3 regions of the Mesorhizobium sp. WSM1343 genome follow, and region 3 is predicted to be linked to each of the others. Evidence: predicted binding sites of a transcription regulator. Region 3 holds the regulator's gene; each other region holds the start of a gene.
The links. The regulator PhoB, encoded in region 3, activates phosphate uptake and scavenging genes when phosphate is short. The targets are predictions, from matches to a motif close to TGTCATNNANCTGTCAT.

Region 1 (7,587 bases), 3.0 Mb from region 3:
GTCACCCCGTCCCGACAGGCTCGGATTGGTCATGAAATATTCCTGCGCGTTGAACGGTTCCTCGCCCTCCTCCAGCACGACGCGCCGGGAGGTTCCATCAGCCAATACGTCGAAACTTTGCTGATTGTCCATAATGTTGCCCAGCATGATCTGGCCAAGGATCTGTTCATGCACAGTTGGATTGGTGATCGGCACCATGGTTTCGACGCGGCGGTCGAGATTGCGCGGCATCAGGTCGGCCGAGGAGATGTAGACGATCGCCTCGTCCGACGGCAGGCCGTAACCGTTGCCGAAACAATAGATGCGGCTGTGCTCGAGAAAACGGCCGACGATCGATTTTACGCGGATGTTTTCCGACAGGCCCGGAACCTGCGGCCGCAGGCAGCAGATGCCGCGCACGACAAGGTCGATCTCGACGCCGGCGCGGCTGGCATCGTAGAGCGCGTCGATGATGATCGGATCGACGAGGGCGTTCATCTTCATCCAGATGCGCGCCGGTTTGCCTTGCACCGCGTAGGCAATCTCGTCGGCAATGTGCTTCAGGATGCGGCTTCTCAGCGTGAACGGAGAGATCGCCAACCGCATTTCGTCCGTCGGCTCGGCATAGCCGGTGATGAAATTGAACAGCTGGGCGACATCGCGGGCAATCGTCGGATCTGTGGTGAAGAAGGACAGGTCGGTGTAGATGCGTGCGGTGACCGGATGGTAGTTGCCGGTGCCGAGGTGCACGTAATTGCGCAGCTTGCCGTCCTCGCGCCGCACCACCAGCGACATTTTCGCATGTGTCTTCAGTTCGAGAAAGCCGAACACCACCTGCACGCCGGCCCGCTCCAGGTCGCGCGCCCAGCGGATGTTGGCTTCCTCGTCGAAACGCGCCTTGAGCTCGACCAGCGCGGTGACCGACTTGCCGGCCTCGGCCGCGTCGACCAGCGCGCGCACGATCGGGCTGTCGTTGGAGGTGCGGTAAAGCGTCTGCTTAATCGCCACCACCTCCGGATCGGCCATTGCCTGGCGCAGGAACTGCACCACCACATCGAAGGATTCGTAGGGGTGATGGACGACGATGTCCTTCTCGCGGATGGCGGCGAAACAATCGCCGCCATGTTCGCGGATGCGCTCGGGAAAACGCGGATTGTAGGGCGTGAATTTCAGGTCGTCGCGGGGAACGGCGACGATCTCGGAAATCTGGCTGAGCGCCAATGGACCGGTCAAGACGCTGATGCGGCTCGACGACACGCCAAGCTCGCCGGCGACGAAATCGCGCAATTCGCCAGGCATCAGCCTGTCGAATTCGATGCGGATCACCGATCCGCGCCGACGCCGCTTCAGCGCCGTTTCGAACAGGCGCACGAGGTCCTCGGACTCCTCCTCGACCTCGATATCGCTGTCACGGATGATGCGGAACGTGCCGGAGCCCTTGACCTCGTAGCCGGGGAAGAGCTTGCCGATATAGAGGCCGACCGCCTCTTCCAGCGGAATGAAGCGGACATGATGCTTGCGGTCCGGCAGACGGATGAAGCGCTTCAGCGCCACCGGCAGGCGCAGCAGCGCGCTCATCTCCTCGCCATTCTTGCGGTGGCGCAATTGCAGCGCCATCGAGAAGCCGAGATTGGGGATGAACGGGAACGGATGCGCCGGGTCGATCGACAGCGGGGTGAGCACCGGGAAAACCTGTTCCTGGAAATGATCTTCCAGCCAGATTTTCTCGTCCTTGGTCAGCGCATCGCGGGTGATGCTCTCGATGCCTTCCTTGTTGAGCAGCACGGTGAGCGCCGAAAGGCTCTTCTGCTGGTCTTCCTGCAGCCGCTCGACCTCACGCAGCAGTTGTTCGAGCTGCTGTTCGGGGGTGCGGCCGTCCGGGCTCTTCAGCGTGATGCCCTCGCGCACCTGGCCGGCAAGACCGGCAACACGGACCATGAAGAACTCGTCGAGATTGGCGGCCGAGATCGACAGGAAGCGGACGCGCTCCAGCAGCGGGTGATTGAGGTTCAGCGATTCCTCGAGAACGCGCCGGTTGAACTGCAGCCAGGAAAACTCGCGGTTGACAAACCGGTCAGGGTTGCCGCCTTCCGGGCGAGCCACCTCGACATCCACGAATTCGTTCTGCACCGGCTTCAGTTCGTTCATGATTCCCGCTCTTCCACACCCGCTCAAGCCGGCTAGCCAGTCACTCTAGCGACCCATGGTCCCTCCCGGAAACCGAAATCGGTTTTCGGGCCATGGGTTAACCGGCTTAACTTATCCTCTGACAGGCTTTTGCGACAGTTTGATTTCATCGAACTTGCAAAGAGGCCTGATATGATCCAGATGCAGACGAGACTGCGTTAAGGAGACGACGATGGCAGGCGGTTCCATTCCCCATTTTCAGAACGATGCGGGCTATCCGGCAATCGACATCGGCGTGAAGGAATTCATGTGCACGGGCGCCAATCCGCCTTTCGACCACCCGCATGTGTTTCTGGACATGGGCGACGACAATGAAAAAGTCTGTCCCTATTGCTCGACGCTCTACCGCTATTCGCCGAAGCTGAAGGCGACGGAAACGCTGCCGGCCGGATGCATCTACATCGAACAGGCCGCCTGAGACTTTCGCGACCAGCCCGATGAACGACACGCGTTCCCGGCAAATTGTCGTCGCCGGGGCCGGTGTCGCCGGATTGACCGCAGCCCTTGCATTCGCCTCGCGCGGCTACCCTGTTCGGGTGTTCGAACAGGCGCAGCGCCTGGAAGCTGCCGGCGCCGGCATCCAGCTCTCTCCAAACGCGACGCGCATCCTTCGCCAGCTCGGCGTGCTCGACCGGCTGCTGCCGGCAGCGGTGCGGCCGCAAGCCGTGGTGTTGAAGAAGGCCGCGACCTTGCGCGAACTGGCGCGCGTGCCGCTGTGGCAAGCCGCCGAAACCCGCTGGCAAGCACCCTATCTCGTCGCGCACAGGGCCGATCTGCAGAGCGCACTGACCGCGCGCGTTGCCGAGGTGCCGCATATCCATCTCACCACCGGCGCCCGCATCGGCGACGTTGCCTCCGGCCCGCATGGCATCACGGCGACGGCCGAGATCGACGGCAAGACCATCGCGGCGGAGGGCTTCCTGCTGGTCGGGGCCGATGGCGTCTGGTCGTCGGTGCGCGCACTTGTCGACTCAGCCAAGGGGTCGGCTTCGCCAAGAAACCATTTCTCCGGCGAACTGGCCTGGCGCGCGACCATCGCAGCTGATAGCGCCGCGGGGCAGAGCTTTGCCGCCATCGGCGCCAGGGACTGCGTCACCACCTTCCTGCATCCCGGCTTCCATATGGTGGCCTATCCCGTCAGCAAGGGTGCGGCCTTCAATCTCGCGGCCTTCACCAGGGGCGACCGCATTGCCGAAGGCTGGTCCGGCAACGCCGACGCCGGGATCCTGACCCGAGCTCTTGCCGGCACCGCGGCAGAACTTGCCCGTCTGGTCGAGCAGGCCGGCCCGTGGACCGCGTGGCCGATCCACACTGTCGACCCGCAACAGCCCTGGACAACACCGAACGGCATGGCGCTGATCGGCGACGCCGCGCATGCGATGACCCCATTCGCGGCGCAAGGTGCGGCCATGGCAATCGAGGATGCGGCGACGCTTGCCGACGCCGTCTATGCCTCCCCCGCGACCCCGCTGGCCGCGCTTGCGGTTTGGGAACAGTCACGGCGGCCGCGTGTCGCGCAGGTCGCCCGACGCGGCGCTGTCAACCGGCTGGCCTGGCATGCCGCAGGGCCGGTGGCGATTGCGCGCAACGTGTTCCTGAAAATGCGCTCGTCGGAAAAACTCGCGGCGGATTTGGACTGGCTCTATGGCTGGCGGGCACCGGAGGCTGACGAAAGCTGAAACCTGCGAAAGGTTGGCGGGACAGAGGGGGGTGTGAAGGAACGCGACACTCGCCAATTCGCGGAATGCCCACGCTAATTATACAGCCGCATCGATAGCCCGAGCGATACAGGCAGCGGGTTCCACCAGCCGGTGCGCAAGCCTGCGGTGCGCAAGGCGGCCGCCGTCCAGGTGTTGCAGCCGACCAGTGCGTTGAAATGGCCGTTGGCTTCGTAGAAGCCGTCGAACCTGGAATAGGCCGCGTCCGGAACGAGGATCGGGCCTTCCGGTCCGCGCTGGAAACTCGCATCGATGAAATCGAGCAACGCCGCGAACCGGTCCTCTGTGATGTCGAACCCCGCGATGTCAGGACGCGGTTCGAGGACGTCACCGGCGACATCGACATGCATGACCGACGCGTCGAGGGTCAGTGCCTTCATCACCGGTACCGCCTTCAGCTCGGACCATGTCGGCGTCTCCAGGTAGAAGGCGCGACCGCCCCAGCCGAAGACGATGTAGCGGACCTCCGGCCTGTCGGCCGGTATGCCGGCGTCGACCAGGAAGTGGAAACGCCGGCGCACGGCATCGTCGACCGGGATGGCGATATCGGTGTGGATCGGATTGTTCAGCACCAGGATGTGGCGCGTCGCTGCGGGCATGGCGGCGGCCGCCGGCCACAGCGGCCGCGGCACGAGGGTGCCCGTCGTCACGGCGAGAGCGACGACAATCAACAGAAGGCCTAGAAAACGTCCCAGTCTCTTCATGAAAAGCGGCTCTGCAAAAGCGCTCCAGCGCGACAGGAACGGTCGCCTGTTATCCCATACGCAAAAGAGCCCGGCAGTGTTTCAGCCGGGCTCCTCGCAAACATCGAAAGGCCTAGTGCAGGATCTGCGACAGGAACAGCTTCGTGCGCTCGTGGCGCGGGTGGTCGAAGAACTCGGCCGGCGTGTTCTGCTCGACGATCTGGCCCTGGTCCATGAAGATCACCCGGTTGGCGACCTTGCGGGCAAAACCCATCTCGTGGGTGACGCACAGCATGGTCATGCCTTCTTCGGCAAGGCCAACCATGGTCTCCAGCACTTCCTTGATCATCTCCGGATCGAGCGCCGAGGTCGGCTCGTCGAACAGCATGATGCGCGGGTTCATGCACAGCGAGCGGGCAATCGCCACACGCTGCTGCTGGCCGCCGGAAAGCTGGCCGGGATATTTGTTGGCCTGTTCCGGGATCTTGACGCGCTTGAGGAAATGCATGGCGATTTCCTCGGCCTGCTTCTTCGGCGTCTTGCGCACCCAGATCGGCGCCAGCGTGCAGTTCTCCAGGATGGTCAGATGCGGGAACAGGTTGAAGTGCTGGAACACCATGCCGACCTCGCGGCGCACCTCGTCGATCTTCTTGAGATCGTTGGTCAATTCCTTACCGTCGACGATGATCTTGCCCTTCTGGTGCTCCTCCAGGCGGTTGATGCAGCGGATCATGGTCGATTTGCCGGAGCCGGAGGGGCCGCAGATGACGATGCGCTCCCCGCGCATCACTTTCAGGTTGATGTCCTTCAGCACATGGAACTCGCCATACCATTTGTGCATGGCGATGATGTCGATGGCGACATCGGTCGTCGAAATCTGCATCTTGGCGGCGTTGACCTTGATCTCTTCTGCGCTGACGGCATTTTCGGTGGCCATGAGAGGGATCCCCTTGTTCTTTTGTTGTTGGTAATGATGCCTGTCGTTACCCCAAAACCGCTATACACTTTTGGGCGACATGCATTCAGCGTTTGTGGCCGGTGTCGAGCCGGCGTTCGGTGTACATTGAATAGCGCGACATGCCGAAGCAGAACAGCCAGAAGACGAAGGCCGCGAAGATCAGGCCAGACCTCGCCGTCTGCGCGGTTGCCCAGTTTGCATCGGAAAAATTCTGTTTGACGATGCCGAGCAGGTCGAACATCGAGATGATGATGACCAGGCTGGTATCCTTGAACATGCCGATGAAGGTGTTGACGATGCCCGGGATGACCAATTTGAGCGCCTGCGGCATGACGATGAAATACATCTTCTGCCAATAGCCGAGACCGAGCGAATCGGCACCTTCATACTGGCCCTTGGGGATCGCCTGCAGGCCGCCGCGCACCACTTCGGCCATATAGGCGGCGGCAAACAGCGACACGCCGATCAAAGCGCGCAGGAACTTGTCGAACGAAACGCCCTCCGGCAGGAACAGCGGCAGCATGACGCTGGCGAAGAACAGCACGGTGATCAGCGGGATGCCGCGCACCGTCTCGATGAAGACGACGCACAGCGTCTTGATGATCGGCATCTTGGAACGGCGGCCGAGCGCCAGCACGATGCCGAGCGGCAGCGACACGGCAATGCCGACGAAGGACAGGCTGAGCGTTACCAAGAGCCCGCCCCAAAGCGAGGTCTCGACATGCGGCAGGCCGAACATGCCGCCGACCAGCAGGACGAAGGCGACGATCGGCAGCACGAAGAACAGCAGAACCGCATTCAGCCCTTTGCGTGGCACCTTCGGCATCAGCATCGGCACCAGCAGCGCCACGAACAGGATGGCGACCAGGATCGGCCGCCAGCGCTCCTCGATGGGATAGCGGCCGAGCATGAACTGGCCGAACTTGGCATTGACGAAAGCCCAGCAGGCGCCGGTCCAGCCATCCGGCTGGATGCCGCCTTGCGCCACCGTGGCGCATACGGTCCGGTCCGGCCCCGTCCACACGGCGTTGATGAACGCCCAATTGATGATTTGCGGCAGGATCATCGCCACCAGGGCGATGCCGACGATTGTCAAAATGGTGTCGCCGGTAGACGCGATCAGGTTCTTGCGCACCCATGCGCCGAGGCCGGTGACGCTGGCGGGCGCCGGCTGCGCCAGCACCATTTCGGTGCGCACCCAGGACATATCATGTTCTTGCATGTCCTTACCTCACCTCTCCACCAGCGCCATCTTGGCGTTGAACCAGTTCATCACAAGCGAGGTCAGAAGGCTGATGGCGAGATAGATCACCATCATGATCACCACGCCCTCGACGGCCTGGCCGGTCTGGTTCAGCACTGTCCCGGCGGTCGCCGTCAGGTCCGGATAGCCGATGGCGATGGCCAGCGACGAGTTCTTGGTCAGGTTGAGATACTGGCTGGTCAGCGGCGGAATGACGATGCGCATGGCCTGCGGCACGACGACCAGCCGCAGGATCGATCCGGAACGCAATCCCAACGCTCCGGCGGCTTCCGTCTGGCCCGCGCTGACACCCCTGATGCCGGCACGCACGATCTCGGCGATGAAGGCGGCGGTATAGCAGGACAGCGCCAGATAAAGCGACAGAAACTCCGGCCGGACCTGAAAGCCGCCGGTCAGGTTGAAAGTCGACTGCTTGGGGTAGTCGAAGCTCAGGGGAAAGCCGCTCAGCGCATAGGCGAGCAGCGGCAGCCCGACGATCAGCGCCGCGGATGTCCAAAACACCGGAAATTGCTGGCCGGTCGCCATCTGCCGTTGCCGCGCCTTGCGCGCGACGAACCACGCCATGGCGATGCCGACGAGCAGGGCGACGAAGATCAGCCATGAACCGTCGCCCCATACGGCGCGTGGAAAATAGAAACCGCGCTGGTTGAGAAAGGAGCCGAACGGCAAATTGATGCTGTCGCGTGGCGCCGGCAGCACGGCCAGCACGCCGGAATACCAGAAGAAGATGACCAGCAGCGGCGGGATGTTGCGGAAGACCTCGACATAGACGGTGCAGATCTTCCTGATCAGCCAGTT
Region 2 (7,587 bases), 380 kb from region 3:
CCAGAGCGGTTTCTCCGACTGTGAGGCGATCACGCTGATCGCGCCGACAGATCGCGGCATGCTTGGCGAGTTCCGCGCCAGTGGCTACGCAACCTTCCTGGCCAGGCCGGTGCGCGGCGGAACACTTTTGCGTGTACTGTTGAGCAGCCATGCTCCGAGCCTCGGCCCGCCGCAGCCGGAAAAGCGCGGCGCGCCGACACTGCGCGCCGTCGGCAACCGCCAGCGCGGCCTGTCGGTGCTGATCGCCGAGGACAATGACATCAATGCCATGCTGGCCCGCGCCACGCTGCTGAAGGCCGGGCATCGCGTCAGGGTGGTCGGCAACGGCAAGGCGGCCGTCGAGGCTGTCACCGGCGCCGCGCACAAGGACCGCTTCGACGTGGTCTTGATGGATCTGCACATGCCGGTCATGGACGGGCTGGACGCGATTGCCGCCATCCGCCGCCATGAGGAAGAAAGTGCTGTGCGGCCGGTGCCGATCATGGTGCTGTCGGCCGACAGCCAGGAAAAGACCCGCCATGCGGTGTTGGCCCATGGCGCCAGCGGCTTTGTCACCAAGCCGCTCGACCCCGAGGCGCTGGTCAATGCCGTCGAGGGCCAGGTCGTCGCGGCCTGAGCTTTCCACCGCCCGTTCCGCACCGGGCGATCACTTAAACGTAGCCGGTTGATCGTATTCGCCAGCCGACGAAGTATTGCCCACGACGTCGTATCACGGTACTGTCACAATCCTGTTGCACCTACACCGTATCCCCGTGCCAAGAGGGATGGCTCGAAGGAGAATCACTCGTGCATACAGTTATGCCGGAATGTGACACTCGGCCGAACGCCAGCAGCGCCTTGCTTGCCGGACGTAACGTCGATTCCGTCATAAAGGGCGCGGCGCTGGGCCGTATAGGCAATCTTGAAGTGCGGCTCGCTCGCAACGAGGCCGAGATCGCGGCCGCGCAGGAAGTGCGCTACCGGGTGTTCTACGACGAACTTGGCGCCAGGAAGGACCTGTTCCAGGCTCATGATCGCCGTGACGCCGACCGGTTCGATCCACTCTGCGACCATCTGCTGGTTTTGGACACTACGCTTTCCGGTCCCGAACATCGCCGTATCGTCGGCACATATCGGCTGCTGCGGCAAGAAATCGCGGCCACCGCCGGCGGTTTCTATTCCGAAGGTGAATTCGAGCTGACCAAGCTCATTGCCCGTCACCCCGGCCAGCGTTTCCTGGAACTCGGCCGCTCCTGCGTCTTGCCGGAATACCGCTCGAAACGCACCATCGAGGCGTTGTGGCAAGGCATCTGGGCCTACATCAACCATTACGAAATCGGTGTGATGACCGGTTGCGCTTCTTTTCACGGCACCGTGCCGGCGGCGCATGCCGAGGCGCTCACCTACCTCGCCCACCACTGCCGCACAAATTCGGCCTGGGACGTGCGCGCGGTCTCCGGGCGCTACTGCTCGATGGACCTGATGCCGATCGAGGCGGTCAATGCCAAGGCGGCGATCGCCGCGATGCCGCCTCTGGTCAAGGGCTATCTGCGCGTCGGCGCCCGCATCGGCGATGGCTGCGTCATCGATCGCGAATTCTCGACGGTCGATGTGTTCGTTGTGATGCCGGTCAAGGAAATCGGCGCCCGCTACGTCAACTATTATGGCGGCGAAGCCCAGCGCTTCGCTGCGTGAGCCTGGCGAATAGAAAGTAGCGGGAGCTATCTCGTTCAACCCCTATTCGCTATTCGCTTCCTTTTCACAAAATATCTTCCGGCCGCCTGCCGGGCCGGCTCTTGTAGGACGGAAACGACCAGCCGAATTTGAGCGCACCACCGCGCACGACGAACGCCGCCGCAAAACCGGCAAGGTCCGAGGCGAGCGGCGGCAATCCGGCAAGATCGCCAAGTGTGTAAAGGCCGGCACCTGCAAGGGCCGCCGTGACGTAGATTTCGGGCCTGAGCAGCACCGATGGCTCGCCGGCAAGGAGATCGCGCAGAATGCCGCCGAAAGTGGCGGTGAGCACGCCGGTGATGACTGAGACGACCGGCGAGCCGGTAATCGCAAGCCCCTTGGCCGCGCCCATCACCGAAAAAGCGGCGAGCCCGATGGCGTCGAGCCAGAGCAGCCATTTCCAGCGCGATTCGACACGATGCGCGCTGAAGAAGACCAGCACCGCAACCGCGGCGCAGATCAGCACATAGCCGGAGTTGGCGACCCAGAAAACCGGCAGGTTGAGGATGACGTCGCGAAGCGTGCCGCCGCCTATCCCGGTGACGCTGGCCAGGAACAGGAAGCCGATAATGTCGAGCTGCTTACGCGAAGCCGCAAGCGCCCCCGTCGCCGCGAAGACGGCGACACCGGCATAGTCGAGAAGCGCGATGGGGTTCATTGCAGGCCAGGGGAGTAAGGGAATAGGGCAGTAGGGCAGTATGTTTAGCACGAAGCCGCACGGAAGGTGCGATTGCCCTTTTCCCTACTGCCCTACTGCCCTACTGCCCTACTCCCCTACTCCCCTACTCCCCTAACTATGCATCTTTCTCAGCCTGCTCGTTCACCGGCCCCGGCTCGACCGGCGCTTCAGCGGCGGCAAGCTTCGGACCGCCTTTGGCGACGCCGACCATGGCCGGGCGCAGCACGCGGTCGCCGATCGAATAGCCCGGCTGCACGACCTGGACCACGGTGTTGGCCGGAACGTCCGGATTGGGCACTTCGAACATCGCCTGGTGGAAATTGGGATCGAACTTCTCGCCTTCCGGCGCGAGCTTCTTGACCCCATGCCGTTCCAGCGCCGACAGCATGGCGCGCTCGGTGAGGTCGACGCCTTCGATCAGCGCCTTGAAGCCGGCGTCACCCGATGCCTTGGCCTCGGCGGGAATCGCATCCAGCGCGCGGCGCAGATTGTCCGACACCGAAAGCATGTCGCGGGCGAAATTCGCGACCGCGTAGGTGCGCGCATCGTGCACATCGCGCGCCGTGCGGCGACGCAGGTTTTCCATCTCGGCCGCCACGCGCAGCGCGCGGTCCTTCAGCTCTTCATTTTCCTTCAGCAGCCGGACAAGGGCTTCATAGTCGCCGTCGGTGCTGCCTTCCGTGCGCTCGGCTGCGGGCTCGGTCGCCTCGACTTCATCGGGCGCGCGTTCGTCTTTTGCCTGGTCGCTCATCGCCGTTTCCCGTCAATCTCGAATGATGTGGATTTTGTGCCCGATATCGATGTTTGGCAGCCAAAAATCAAGGGGTAAGCGATTATGGAAGCCACCGGCCAAGGCCGGACAATGACGGGCAAGACATTTCGATTTTAATTCAAATTTTACCTTAACTGCCGGCTTTGCTTGCCCCACAGGCAGGATGGGGGAACCATTCCCTTGCTGGAGGAGTTTCGAAGCCGACACAGGATTTTGAGATGATGACCCGCAACACGGGCGAAAAGGCAGAAGGGCTGGCCATCGAGGTCAGGCGCCAGTTGGGTGCCGAGGCGGTGACCCGCTTTCTACGCACCTTGCCGGCCTTCCGCACCGAGGCCGACATTCCCGACCGGCTCCGAGAACTGCTCGACCGCCTCGATGGGGCGGAGCGCGGTGACATCGGCTGGCGCCGGCGTTAACGCAACAATCGATCTTGGCAGCAAACCTCCTGTCGGCAATAGCCGGGGAGAGCCGAACCATCTAAGGATAGATGTGTTGTGGTTCAAAATGGAGGACGTAGTGCGCAAGGTTTCGATCACCTCATCGCTGATGGCGCTTGTCGGCCTCGGCGCCATCACCTTGGCGGCTTTTCCGGCACAAGCAGACAATCTGCAGCTGCAATTGGGCAAACATGGCCCGCGGCTGAAGCTCATGGAAGATTGCGACCCCGCCTATGACGATTGCGAAGGCCCCCGTCGCGACGACCGGCGCGACCGCCGTCGACGAGGCTGCACGGAGGACCGAGCCCTCGACAAGGCAGACCGAATGGGCATCCGCCGCGCAAGGATAGAGTCCGTCGGCCGCCGGGAGATCACAGTCCGCGGCAGACAGGGTGGCGACCGCGTGCGCGTGACTTTTGGCACCGAGCGCGGCTGTCCCATCCTCGATCGCGAATAGCGATCGACCTCAGCGGAAAACTGACGCTCAGAATCATCAGCAGGCTCGACCGCCGGGCCACGCGACAATTACGCACAGTAATTTTGCGTGATGTCGCCTTGCGGCGGCGAGGCACCCCGCCTATGCTTCCTGATGAACATGATTTCCCCTGAGACGGTCGCCAACAGCAAGCGCGCCTGGCTGAAGATTCTCGCCCGCTACAAGAAGCCTGACAGGCGGCGCAGCACCGTCGAACTCGCCATCACTCTCATTCCATTCGCCATACTCTGGGGCCTGTCCTCGGCGGCCTATGCCTATGGCCATTGGTGGGGACTGATCCTCATCCTTCCCGCGGCCGGGTTTCTGGTGCGCATCTTCATGATCCAGCACGATTGCGGCCACGGCTCCTTCTTCGCCAATCGCTACGCGGACGACTGGATCGGCCGCGCGCTCGGCATCCTGACGCTGACGCCCTACGATTGCTGGCGGCGCGCCCACGCGACCCACCACGCCAGCGCCGGCAATCTTGACGAACGCGGCATGGGCGACATCCGGACGCTGACCGTTGCAGAATACCGGCAGATGTCGTGGCGAGGCCGCCTTGCCTATCGTCTCTATCGCCACCCGCTGGTGATGTTCGGGCTCGGTCCGATCTGGCTGTTCATCTTCGAGCAAAGGCTGCCCGTCGGCATGATGCGCGGCGGCCTGACCCCTTGGGTGTCGTCGATGACCACCAATCTTGGCATCGCGGTCGCAGCAGCCATCCTCATTTGGTTCGTCGGTCCCGGCGCGTTCCTGGTGGTCCACCTGCCGATCGTCATCCTCGCCGGTTCGGCCGGCATCTGGCTGTTCTATGTCCAGCACCAGTTCGAGGAAACGGAATGGGCGAAGGATGTCGACTGGGAATTCCAGCACGCTGCCTTGCACGGATCGTCCTATTACGACCTCCCGCCGGTGCTGAACTGGTTCACCGGCAACATCGGTGTCCATCACGTCCATCACCTCTCCGCCAAGGTGCCGTGCTACCGGTTGCAGGAAGTGCTGCGGGATTATCCCGAGCTGCGCGACATCGGCCGTGTCACGCTGCTGGAAAGCCTGCGCTGCGTTAAACTGGCGTTGTGGGACGAGAACCGCCGCAAGCTGGTGTCGTTCCGCGAGGCACGGGCGGCGGCTTAAGCAATTCCAGCAGAAGTGGTGAACGGTTTCCAGGGAAAGCGCGTAGCGTTTTCCCTGGGGCAATTGCGTCAAACCAAGAAAAGTAAAACGACCGCCAGTCTATAGGCACCGCGCCTGGAGCTCCTATCAGGCAGCCCTGATCATGTCGGCGGCCTTTTCGGCGATCATGATGGTTGGCGCATTGGTGTTGCCACCAATCAGTGTCGGCATCACCGAGGCGTCCACGACACGCAAGGCTTCAAGCCCGCGCACCTTGAGTTGCGGATCGACCACCGCCATCTCGTCGACCCCCATCCGACAGGAGCCGACCGGGTGATAGACCGTGTCGGCGCGGGTACGGATATGGGTCATCAGATCGGCATCGCTTGGCTCGCCGGCGATGTGCATTTCCTTGTGCCGGTAGCGCGTCAGCGCCGGTGAAGCCAGCACCTGCCGGGTGATCCTCACGCCTTTCAACAGCAGCTCCGCATCGCGCTGGTCGCCGAGAAAGCGCGGATCGATACGCGGCGCGGCAAGTGGATCGGCACTGGCCAGCCCAACCTCGCCACGCGAGTGCGGCCGCAATATGCAGACATGACAGGAGAAGCCGAAGCCGTAGTGCAGCGTGCGCGCATGATTTTCGACCAGCCCGATGACGAATTGCAGCTGCAGGTCAGGGCGCTCAAGCGCCGGGTCGGATTTAACGAAAGCGCCGCTCTCGGCCGCCGGCGAGGCGATCAGCCCGGTCCCATCCCGCCGCCACTGCGCGATATGCCGTAGGAAACCCAACGCGCCGCGCGGGCTCATGCCAAGCATATCGGTGTCCTTCGATCTCCAGCCGACGATGAAATCGAGGTGGTCCTGCAGGTTCTTGCCGACGCCAGGCAATTCGTGGACGACGGGAATGCCATGCACGGCAAGTTCGGCCGCCGGGCCGATACCCGACAGCAACAAAAGCTGCGGCGAACCGAAGGCACCGCCACACAGGATCACCTCGCACGACGCCTGCGCCACTGCCTCGCCTTTGCGTGTCCGGTAGCGGATACCGGTGGCCCGCTTGCCGTCAAGGACGATGCCTGTGGCGTGCGCCCGCGTGATCACGGTCAGATTGGCCCGCTGCATCACCGGATGGAGATAGGCGGCGGCAGTCGAACAGCGCTCACCATTACGGGCGCCACCGGCAAATTGGGTCACCTGGAAATAGCCGGCGCCCTCTTGTTCCGGTCCGTTGAAATCGTCCGAGGCGCGAATCTGGTTTTCGGCACAAGCCTCTATGAAGGCCTTGGCGATTGGCCTCGGCGAGCGCTGGTTCGACACTTTCAGCGGGCCGTCCCCGCCATGCAGGGCATCAGTGCCGCGCTCATTGCCTTCGGCGCGCCGGAAATAGGGCAGAACCTCATCCCACGACCAGCCCTCACAGCCCAGATCGGCCCATTCGTCATAGTCGCTGCGATGGCCCCTGACATAGAGCATCGCATTGATGGCGCTGGAGCCGCCCAGCGCCTTGCCGCGCGGCTGGTAGCCGTTGCGGCCGCCAAGACCTTGCTGCGGCACGGTTTCGAAGGCCCAGTTGTTGATCCTGGGCCGGCCGGAAAGCATACCGATAATGCCAGCCGGAGCGCGGATCAGCATATCCCTGCCCTCACCGCCAGCTTCGATCAGGCAGACCGTTTTCGAGGGATCTTCCGAAAGCCGTGCGGCAAGCGCACAGCCGGCGGACCCACCGCCGGCTATGACATAGTCGTAACGCATGAAGACCCCTCCCCGATCATTCCGGATTTTCCATCCGGAAGCTCAAGAGAAGGCTTGAACAGGGGGCGTTGTAAAGACGCGCGGAATTACCGCAACGTCAGCTGCTGCGAACGCGCCGCCAGGAGTATTTCGGGCCTTTTGGTTCCGGCACGGCGGCTGGCTGGTAGTAGAGCCCCAATCCGCCGGTGCGGCCCTCCTCCAGACGCTTCAACAGCACGGGGTTCGATATCTCGAACTCGTCGAAGCCCAGGCGCAGCATATGCGGCAGTTGGTCGACCAGTACCTGGCCCGTGGCGCGAACGGCACCTTCGAAATGGTAGCGGCCGCGCAGCAGTTCTCCCTTGGAGAAGGAGCGGCCGTCGCTGAAGGCCGGAAAGGCCAGCGCCACCAGCGACAGCTGGTCGAGCAGGTCGGCAATCTTCTCGAGTGGATCACCCGGCTGCAGCAGGACGCCGAGCCGTTCCTTGGCCGAGCGGCGCACCTCCGGATCGAGATCGAGGAAGACTTGCAACGGCAGGATGAAGCGGCCGTTGCCGGACAGCGCATCGGCGCTTTCGGCATGCGTCCACTCATCCTCCTGAAAACCCGCGGGGGTCCAGAGCCGGGTCTCCGATGTCGTCGGTCCAGTCATCAAAAAGTT
Region 3 (7,587 bases):
GGCACCGGAGCCCTTGATGAAGACGTAGTTGCCTTCCGGCTTGACCTTGAACACTTCGCGGGCCTGCATGCGGCCGACTTCCTTGTTGTCGAAGGTCAGATAGAAAACATCCTTGTTCTCGATCAACCGGTCATAGCCGACGACCGGAATGCCTTCGTCCAGGGCTTTCTGCACGGCCGGGCCGATGGCCGAAGCATCCTGCGCCAGGATGATCAGGGAATTGGCGCCCTGCGAGATCAGGCTTTCGACGTCCGTAAGCTGCTTGCCGGGATTGGACTGCGCATCGGCGGAGATGTACTTGTCGCCGGCGGCCTCGATCGCCGTCTTCATGGCGGCCTCGTCGGTCTTCCAGCGTTCCTCCTGGAAGTTGGACCACGAAACGCCGACGACTTTGTCCTTCGCCTGCGCGACAGACGCGAGCGTCAGCGACATGGCGGCACCCGCCAGGATGGCGGCTGTGAATCTTTTCATATTATCCTCCCTGCGCCGCGTATGGCGCGACCAAACTGGCCCGAAGGCCGGCACAAAGGCCCTATTTTTTCGAGCCTCGAAAAAATACTGGGCCAACGCCCGAACGCTGTCAACATCGATTCTGATGGATTTTGATGTCGTTTCGAATTTTTTTCGGGCCTCGGAATAAATAAATGACACGGCGCGCGGCTTCTGCCAGTATTTGACCGCGTCACCGACAGCGTTCCAGGGCAGGAAGAACCGCGGCGACCGGGAGGATATGAAAGAGCATGTCGGTCGGAATCCGCCACGACGATTTGCGCCGCCGCAACCGCGCGATGGTGATCGCCGCGGTGCGCCGCGCCGGACAGCCGTCGCGCACCGAGATCGCCGCAACCACAAGCCTCAGCCATTCGACGATCTCGGCGATCTCATCCGACCTGATCGTCGAAGGCATCCTGACCGAAAGCAAGCCGAGCGAGGCCGGCTCGCTCAAACGCGGCCGTCCGCAGGTCGGCCTCAGCCTCAATCCGGAAGCGGCCGCGGTAATGACCGTGGTGCTGTCGCTGAACTTCCTCTCGGTCGCCGTCATCGACTATGCCGGCCAGGTAATATCCGAGGAACAGCGCCGGCTCGACACGCTGACGATGTCGCGCGACTCGCTGATCGGTGAGTGCACGGCAATCGTGCGGCGCCGCCTGGAAGATCCCGACCTGGACGTGCGCAGCATCGCTCGTATCGCGCTGGCCGTCCAGGGCATCACCGACACCCGTGCCCGCGCCATGCTGTGGTCGCCGATCACGCCGCACACCGACATCGCCTTCGCCGACATATTCGAAGAGGAGTTCGGCGTCCCCGCCATTATGGAGAACGACTGCAACATGATGGCGGTGGCGCTGCGCTGGCGCGATCCCGATCGTTACCGCGACGATTTCATCGCTATCCTTTTGTCGCACGGCATCGGCATGGGGCTGGTGCTGAAGGGCGAATTGTTCACCGGCACCCATTCCTCGGGCGGCGAATTCGGCCACATGATTCATCGGCCGAACGGGGCGCTGTGTCGCTGCGGACGGCGCGGCTGCGTCGAAGCCTATGCCGGCAATTATGCCATCTGGCGCAACGCGCGGCAGATGGGCGAGGATGCAGAACCCGTCGCCGATGTCAGCGACGTCGACATGCGCGCCCTGGCTGCCGCCGCCCGCGAGAGGGACGGGCCCGAACGGGAAGCCTATCGCAAGGCCGGCGAAGCGCTCGGCTACGGCCTCGGCAGCCTGTTTGCGCTGATCGATCCGGCGCCGGTCGCCATGGTCGGCGTCAGCGCCGCCGCCTTCGACCTGATCGAGCCGGCATTGCGGCAAGCGATTGCCCAGACCGCCGGCGGCCAGCATTCCAAGTCGATTTCCTTCGACACCGAGCCGAACGAACTGCCGCTGATCCGCGAAGGCTGCGCCATGCGGGCGCTGATCTTCGTCGATCAGGAGATTTTTGCGCCGGGCGTGCAGGCGAGATCCGGTCTCGGCGGCAAGAACGTGGCGTGAGTTCAAACGAGGGAGTTCAGTCCTCGCGAATGGCGTAACCCGCCCCACGGATGGTGCGGATGACATCGGGCATACGGCCGTTGTTGACCGCCTTGCGCAGCCGGCCGACATGCACATCGACCGTGCGTTCGTCGATGTAGATCGTCTCGCCCCAGACATTGTCGAGCAGTTGGCTGCGCGAGAACACGCGGCCTGGATGGCGCATCATGAATTCAAGCAGGCGGAATTCCGTCGGCCCGAGCCGGATCTCGCTCTTCTTGCGATAGACACGGTGCGACTCGCGATCGAGCACGATATCGCCGACCTTGAGCACGCTGGACAGCACTTCCGGCTTGGCCCGGCGCAGCAGCGCCTTGACCCTGGCCATGAACTCCGGCGTCGAGAAAGGCTTGACCAGATAGTCGTCGGCACCGGTCGAGAGGCCGCGCACGCGGTCGCTTTCCTCGCCTCGCGCGGTCAGCATGATGATCGGCAGCCGCTCGGTCTCGGGACGCATCCTTAGCCGGCGGCAGAGTTCGATACCGGAAACCGCAGGCACCATCCAGTCGAGCACCAGAAGGTCTGGAACGTTCTCCTGCAGCCGGATTTCGGCCTCGTCGCCGCGCGTCACCACTTCGACCTGGTAACCTTCGGATTCGAGATTGTAGCGGAGCAGCACGCCTAGCGGCTCCTCATCCTCCACCACCATGATGCGTGGCGCGATCATCGGCTGGTCACCCCTGTCATGCCGCTGGCGCGGACATTGCCGTCTCGTCCTGCTTCGGACGGTTGGCTGGCAACTGCGTGCCGGTCAAAACATAATAGGCATTTTCGGCGATGTTGGTCACGTGGTCGCCGATCCGCTCGAGGTTCTTGGCGCAAAACAACAGGTGCGTGCACGCCGTGATGTTGCGCGGATCTTCCATCATGTAGGTCAGCAGTTCGCGGAACACCGATGTGTATTTGACGTCGATGCGTTCATCATTGTTTCTGAGCGTGGCAAGCGCTGCCGCGTCAGCGGCGGCATACTCGTCGACGACCCCCTGCACCTGGATCAGCACCAGCTGCGCCATTGCGTCGATCGAATGCGAAAGGTCGTGCGGCGTGACGCTCAGCCCGACAGTGCCGACGCGCTTGGCGATGTTCTTGGCAAGGTCGCCGATGCGCTCGAGGTCGCCGGCCATGCGGATCGAACCGACCACCGCACGCAGATCGTTGGCCATCGGCTGGCGCTTGGCGATCAGCGTGATGGCGCGATCGTCCAGCTCGCGCTGGCGTGCATCCATGATGGCGTCGTCGGAAACCACCCGCTGCGCCAGCGCATTGTCCGAATTGAGCAAAGCCCTGGTCGAGCCACCGACCATCGAGCGGGCGAGATCGCCCATGTCGCGGATCAGCTGGCTGATCTGCTCCAGATCCTCATCGAAAGATGCGACGGTATGTTCACCCATGATCTTCGTCCCTCATATGCCAGAGATCAGCCGAACCGGCCGGTGATGTAGTCCTGGGTGCGTTTGTCGTCGGGGGTGGTGAACATCTTGTCGGTGGCGCCCTCCTCGACCAGATAGCCAAGATGGAACATCGCGGTGCGCTGCGACACGCGCGCTGCCTGCTGCATCGAATGGGTGACGATGACGATCGTATAGTTCTGACGCAGTTCGTCGATCAGTTCCTCGACACGAGCGGTAGCGATCGGGTCGAGCGCCGAACACGGTTCGTCCATCAGGATCACCTCGGGTGACACGGCGATGGCGCGTGCAATGCACAGGCGCTGCTGCTGGCCACCGGAAAGACCCGTGCCAGGTTCCTGCAAACGGTCCTTGACCTCGTTCCAGATCGCCGCCTTCTTCAGGCTGGACTCGACGATCTGATCCATGTCGGCCTTGCGCTTGGCCAATCCGTGGATGCGCGGACCATAGGCGACGTTCTCGTAGATCGACTTTGGGAACGGATTGGGTTTCTGGAACACCATGCCGACGCGCGCCCTGAGTTCGACGACATCGATGTTCTTGTCGTAGATGTCCTCTTCGTCGAGCGTGATCTTGCCGGTTACCCGTGCTGAATCGATGGTGTCGTTCATGCGGTTGAGGCAGCGCAGGAAGGTGGACTTGCCGCAGCCGGAGGGGCCGATCAGCGCCGTCACCTGGTTCAGGCGGACGTCGAGATCGACGTCGAACAGCGCCTGCTTCTCGCCGTAGAACACGCCGACCTTGTCGCCGCGCATTTTGATCACTTCGTTCGACTTCATCTTGTCGCCCACTGCGTTTTCAAGGGACTGTTCGGTCATGATGTTCATACCAAAATGCCTTTTTTCTACCAGCGCCGCTCGAACCGACGCCGAAGCACGATCGCGGTGATGTTCATGGCCATGAGGAAGACGAGCAGGATGATGATGGCGCCGGACATACGCTCGACGAAGGCGCGTTCGGCCTCGTTCGCCCACATATAGATCTGCACCGGCAGCGCGGTGGCCGGATCGAAAGGCGTCGTCGGTGGATCGGCGACGAAGGCGACCATGCCGATCAACAGCAGAGGCGCGGTTTCGCCGAGCGCGCGCGCAAGACCGATGATAGTGCCGGTGAGGATGCCGGGTGCGGCAAGCGGCAGGATGTGCTGGAACACCATCTGCATCTTGGAGGCGCCAAGGCCGAGAGCTGCCGAGCGGATCGACGGCGGCACCGCGGCAAGCGCGGCGCGCGTCGCGATGATGATCGTCGGCAGCGTCATCAGCGTCAGCACCAGGCCACCGACGAAAGCGGCGGAGCGCGGCATGCCCAGGAAATTGATAAACACCGCGAGGCCGAGCAAGCCGAAGACGATTGACGGCACTGCGGCCAGATTGTTGATGTTGACCTCGATAAGGTCGGTGAAACGGTTCTTCTTGGCGAATTCCTCCAGATAGATGGAGGCGGCGACGCCGATCGGCAGCGCGAGCAGCAGCACGATCACCATCATATAAAACGAGCCGATGATCGCCACGCCCATGCCCGAGGTTTCCGGGCGGCTGGAGGCGCCGTAGGTGAACAGGCCGCTGTTGAAGTGCTCGGCCATCGCGCCCTCGGCCTTGAGCTTGTTCATCCAGGCGATCTGCTGGTCCGAGACCTTGCGTCGCGCTTCCTCGACACTGAGGTCGATCTGGCCCTTGAAAGCCGAGTCGAGATTGGCGGCGGCGAGGATGTTGACGTCGCGTGTCGTGCCGATCACCGAGGGATCGGCGGCAACGATGTCGCGCAACTGGACGCGGGCGCCTTCCGAAAGGAAGCCCTTGAGCTTCTGGATCATCGGCTTGTCATCAGGAGAAATGCCGAGCTTGGCCACCAGCGCGTTTTCTGCGAGCTTGGGATAATTCGCCTTGATCAGAACGCTCGGATCGGTTGCGCGCTTGCCGGAAGGATCGATCACCTTCTCGTCGAACGTGATCGGCAGCGATACCGTCGTCTGCCAGAAGGCGGTGTAGCCTTTCGAGACGATGGTGATCAGCATGATTGCCAGGAACGCCAGGCCTACGGAAATCGCCACGACGCCATAGATGCGGAAACGGCGTTCGGCGGCGTAACGGGCCTTCAGGCCGATGTCGCGGCGCGGATGGGCCGCCGGCCTGACCATCGTATCCATGGGAATGTCGGTCATTCGTACTGCTCCCGATATTTGCGCACGATGTAGAGCGCGACGATGTTCATCACCAGCGTCAGCGTGAACAGCGTCAGCCCGAGCGCGAAGGCGACCAGCGTCTGCGGCGAATTGAACTCGAGGTCGCCGGTGAGCTGGTTGACGATCTTGACGGTGATGGTCGTCATCGCCTCGAACGGGTTGATGGTGAGGTTGGCGGCGACGCCCGCCGCCAGCACGACAATCATCGTTTCGCCGATGGCGCGCGAGGCAGTCAGCAGGATGGCGCCGACGATGCCGGGCAGTGCCGCCGGCAGGATCACCCGCTTGATCGTCTCGGAGCGGGTCGCGCCGAGGCCGAGCGACCCGTCGCGCATGGCGCGCGGCACCGCGGTTATGATGTCGTCTGAGAGAGAGGAGACGACCGGGATCAGCATGACGCCCATGACCAGGCCGGCGGTGAAGATGCTCTGGCCCTGGATGAACGGCGAGCCGCCGGTCAGCGCCGCGGACAGGTCGCGCAGGAACGGCCCAAGCGTGACGACGGCGAAGATGCCGTAGACGATGGTCGGTATGCCGGCCAGCAGTTCAAGCGCCGGCTTGACCACCGAGCGCACCCTGGGCGTTGCGTATTCGGCCATGTAGACAGCCGACATCAGCCCGACCGGCACCGCAACCAGCAGCGCGACGGCGGCGATATAGAGCGTGCCGGCAAGAAGCGGGATCAGGCCGAACTGGCCCTGGCTGCCGCCCGAACCGGCAGCGGCAAAACGCGGATCCCAGACCGTGCCGAAGAAGAAACTCATCGGCGAGACGCTCTCGAAGAAGGTGATCGTCTGGAACAGCATCGAAAGCACGATGCCGACGGTGGTCAGGATGGCGATGGTGGAGGCGGCAAGCAGCCCCCACAGCATCAGCCGCTCGACATTGTTGCGCGCCCTGGCGCGCGGCTCGATCTGCCTGAGCGCATAGAAGGCGCCGGCGATCGAGGAAGCCAGAATGACAATGGCACCGAACAGGCCGAGCCGGTCCTGGACCTTGTTCGCCTCGACAGCGATCGGGATCATGTAATCCTGTGTGTCGCTCGCCAGTGCCACGCCCTTGGCGGCGAGCAGCGGCTGCAACTCGGCAAAGCTGGCAGGCATTGCGGCCAGTGTGCCAGCATCGAGTTTGCGCAGGCCCCTGGCGAGGCTCTTTACCAGGCTGACATCCAGTGCCTCGCTGGCAACCTTGCTGTCGACGGTACGCTCGGGCAAGGCAGCGTGGATGTGCCGGTCAAGATAGACCGAAGAACCGACGGCCCAGACGGCAAGCAGCAAAAGAGCAGGCAGGACGGCGAGCAGGAACGCCCACCAGCCGTGATAGTGGGCACGCGAATGCGGCTTGACCTTGCCATTGTCCTGGGCCGCGGCACGCTGCCGGCCGATGAAAAAGGCAACCAGGCCGAGGGCAACGACGATGGCCAGTACGAGCAAGGACGACATGGACCCACCCCAAGGGAAATTCTAACGCAGCCGCCATTGCGGCCTGCGGTGAAACCGGGGCGCGGATTTGACCCGCACCCCGGTTCGGCAGCTTGATTACATCGACTTTCCGGCGGCGAAAGCGTCACGCTGGGCCTGACGCTCGGCATCCGGAGCAGCAACGAGGCCGTATTCGGCGAGCGGGCTTTCCGGGCCAACCATCTGGTCGTCGAGGAAGAACTCGACATATTCCTTGAGGCCGGGAACGACGCCCAGATGCGCCTTCTTGACGTAGAAGAACAGCGGGCGCGAGACGGGATACTTGCCGCTGGCAATCGTCTCGGTCGAAGGCACGATACCTTCCACGGTGGCGACCTTCAGCTTGTCGGCATTGTTCTCATAGAAGGCGAGGCCGAACACGCCGACGCCGGTCTTGTTGGAGTCGATGCGGGCGAGCGTCTCGGTATAGTCGCCATCGATGTCGACGGCCTTGCCGTCCTTGCGGATGGCAATGCAGGTTTTGCCGATTTCCTTGTCGTCGGCAATGC

Region 1: AC0NIL_RS23480 (RNA degradosome polyphosphate kinase) is a predicted target of PhoB. The motif match lies at 2,259-2,275, and genes of this name have one in related genera.
Region 2: olsB (l-ornithine N(alpha)-acyltransferase) is a predicted target of PhoB. The motif match lies at 719-735, and genes of this name have one in related genera.

The regions. Positions count from the first base shown of each region.
Region 1 is NZ_CM148370.1:4,788,794-4,796,380, forward strand. It holds gene AC0NIL_RS23480 (RNA degradosome polyphosphate kinase) at 1-2,127, opposite strand, end outside; gene AC0NIL_RS23485 (zinc-finger domain-containing protein) at 2,339-2,584, shown strand; gene AC0NIL_RS23490 (FAD-dependent monooxygenase) at 2,604-3,845, shown strand; gene AC0NIL_RS23495 (TIGR02117 family protein) at 3,920-4,588, opposite strand; gene AC0NIL_RS23500 (amino acid ABC transporter ATP-binding protein) at 4,701-5,450, opposite strand; gene AC0NIL_RS23505 (amino acid ABC transporter permease) at 5,590-6,747, opposite strand; gene AC0NIL_RS23510 (amino acid ABC transporter permease) at 6,757-7,587, opposite strand, start outside.
Region 2 is NZ_CM148370.1:1,864,161-1,871,747, reverse strand. It holds gene AC0NIL_RS09050 (PAS domain-containing hybrid sensor histidine kinase/response regulator) at 1-616, shown strand, start outside; gene olsB (l-ornithine N(alpha)-acyltransferase) at 799-1,674, shown strand; gene AC0NIL_RS09040 (trimeric intracellular cation channel family protein) at 1,739-2,371, opposite strand; gene grpE (nucleotide exchange factor GrpE) at 2,508-3,143, opposite strand; gene AC0NIL_RS09030 (hypothetical protein) at 3,383-3,583, shown strand; gene AC0NIL_RS09025 (hypothetical protein) at 3,558-4,061, shown strand; gene AC0NIL_RS09020 (fatty acid desaturase) at 4,194-5,216, shown strand; gene AC0NIL_RS09015 (GMC family oxidoreductase) at 5,343-6,947, opposite strand; gene AC0NIL_RS09010 (DUF934 domain-containing protein) at 7,045-7,578, opposite strand.
Region 3 is NZ_CM148370.1:1,485,777-1,493,363, reverse strand. It holds gene xylF (D-xylose ABC transporter substrate-binding protein) at 1-471, opposite strand, end outside; gene AC0NIL_RS07210 (ROK family protein) at 741-1,988, shown strand; gene phoB (phosphate regulon transcriptional regulator PhoB) at 2,005-2,694, opposite strand; gene phoU (phosphate signaling complex protein PhoU) at 2,711-3,418, opposite strand; gene pstB (phosphate ABC transporter ATP-binding protein PstB) at 3,445-4,263, opposite strand; gene pstA (phosphate ABC transporter permease PstA) at 4,281-5,597, opposite strand; gene pstC (phosphate ABC transporter permease subunit PstC) at 5,594-7,060, opposite strand; gene AC0NIL_RS07180 (PstS family phosphate ABC transporter substrate-binding protein) at 7,157-7,587, opposite strand, start outside.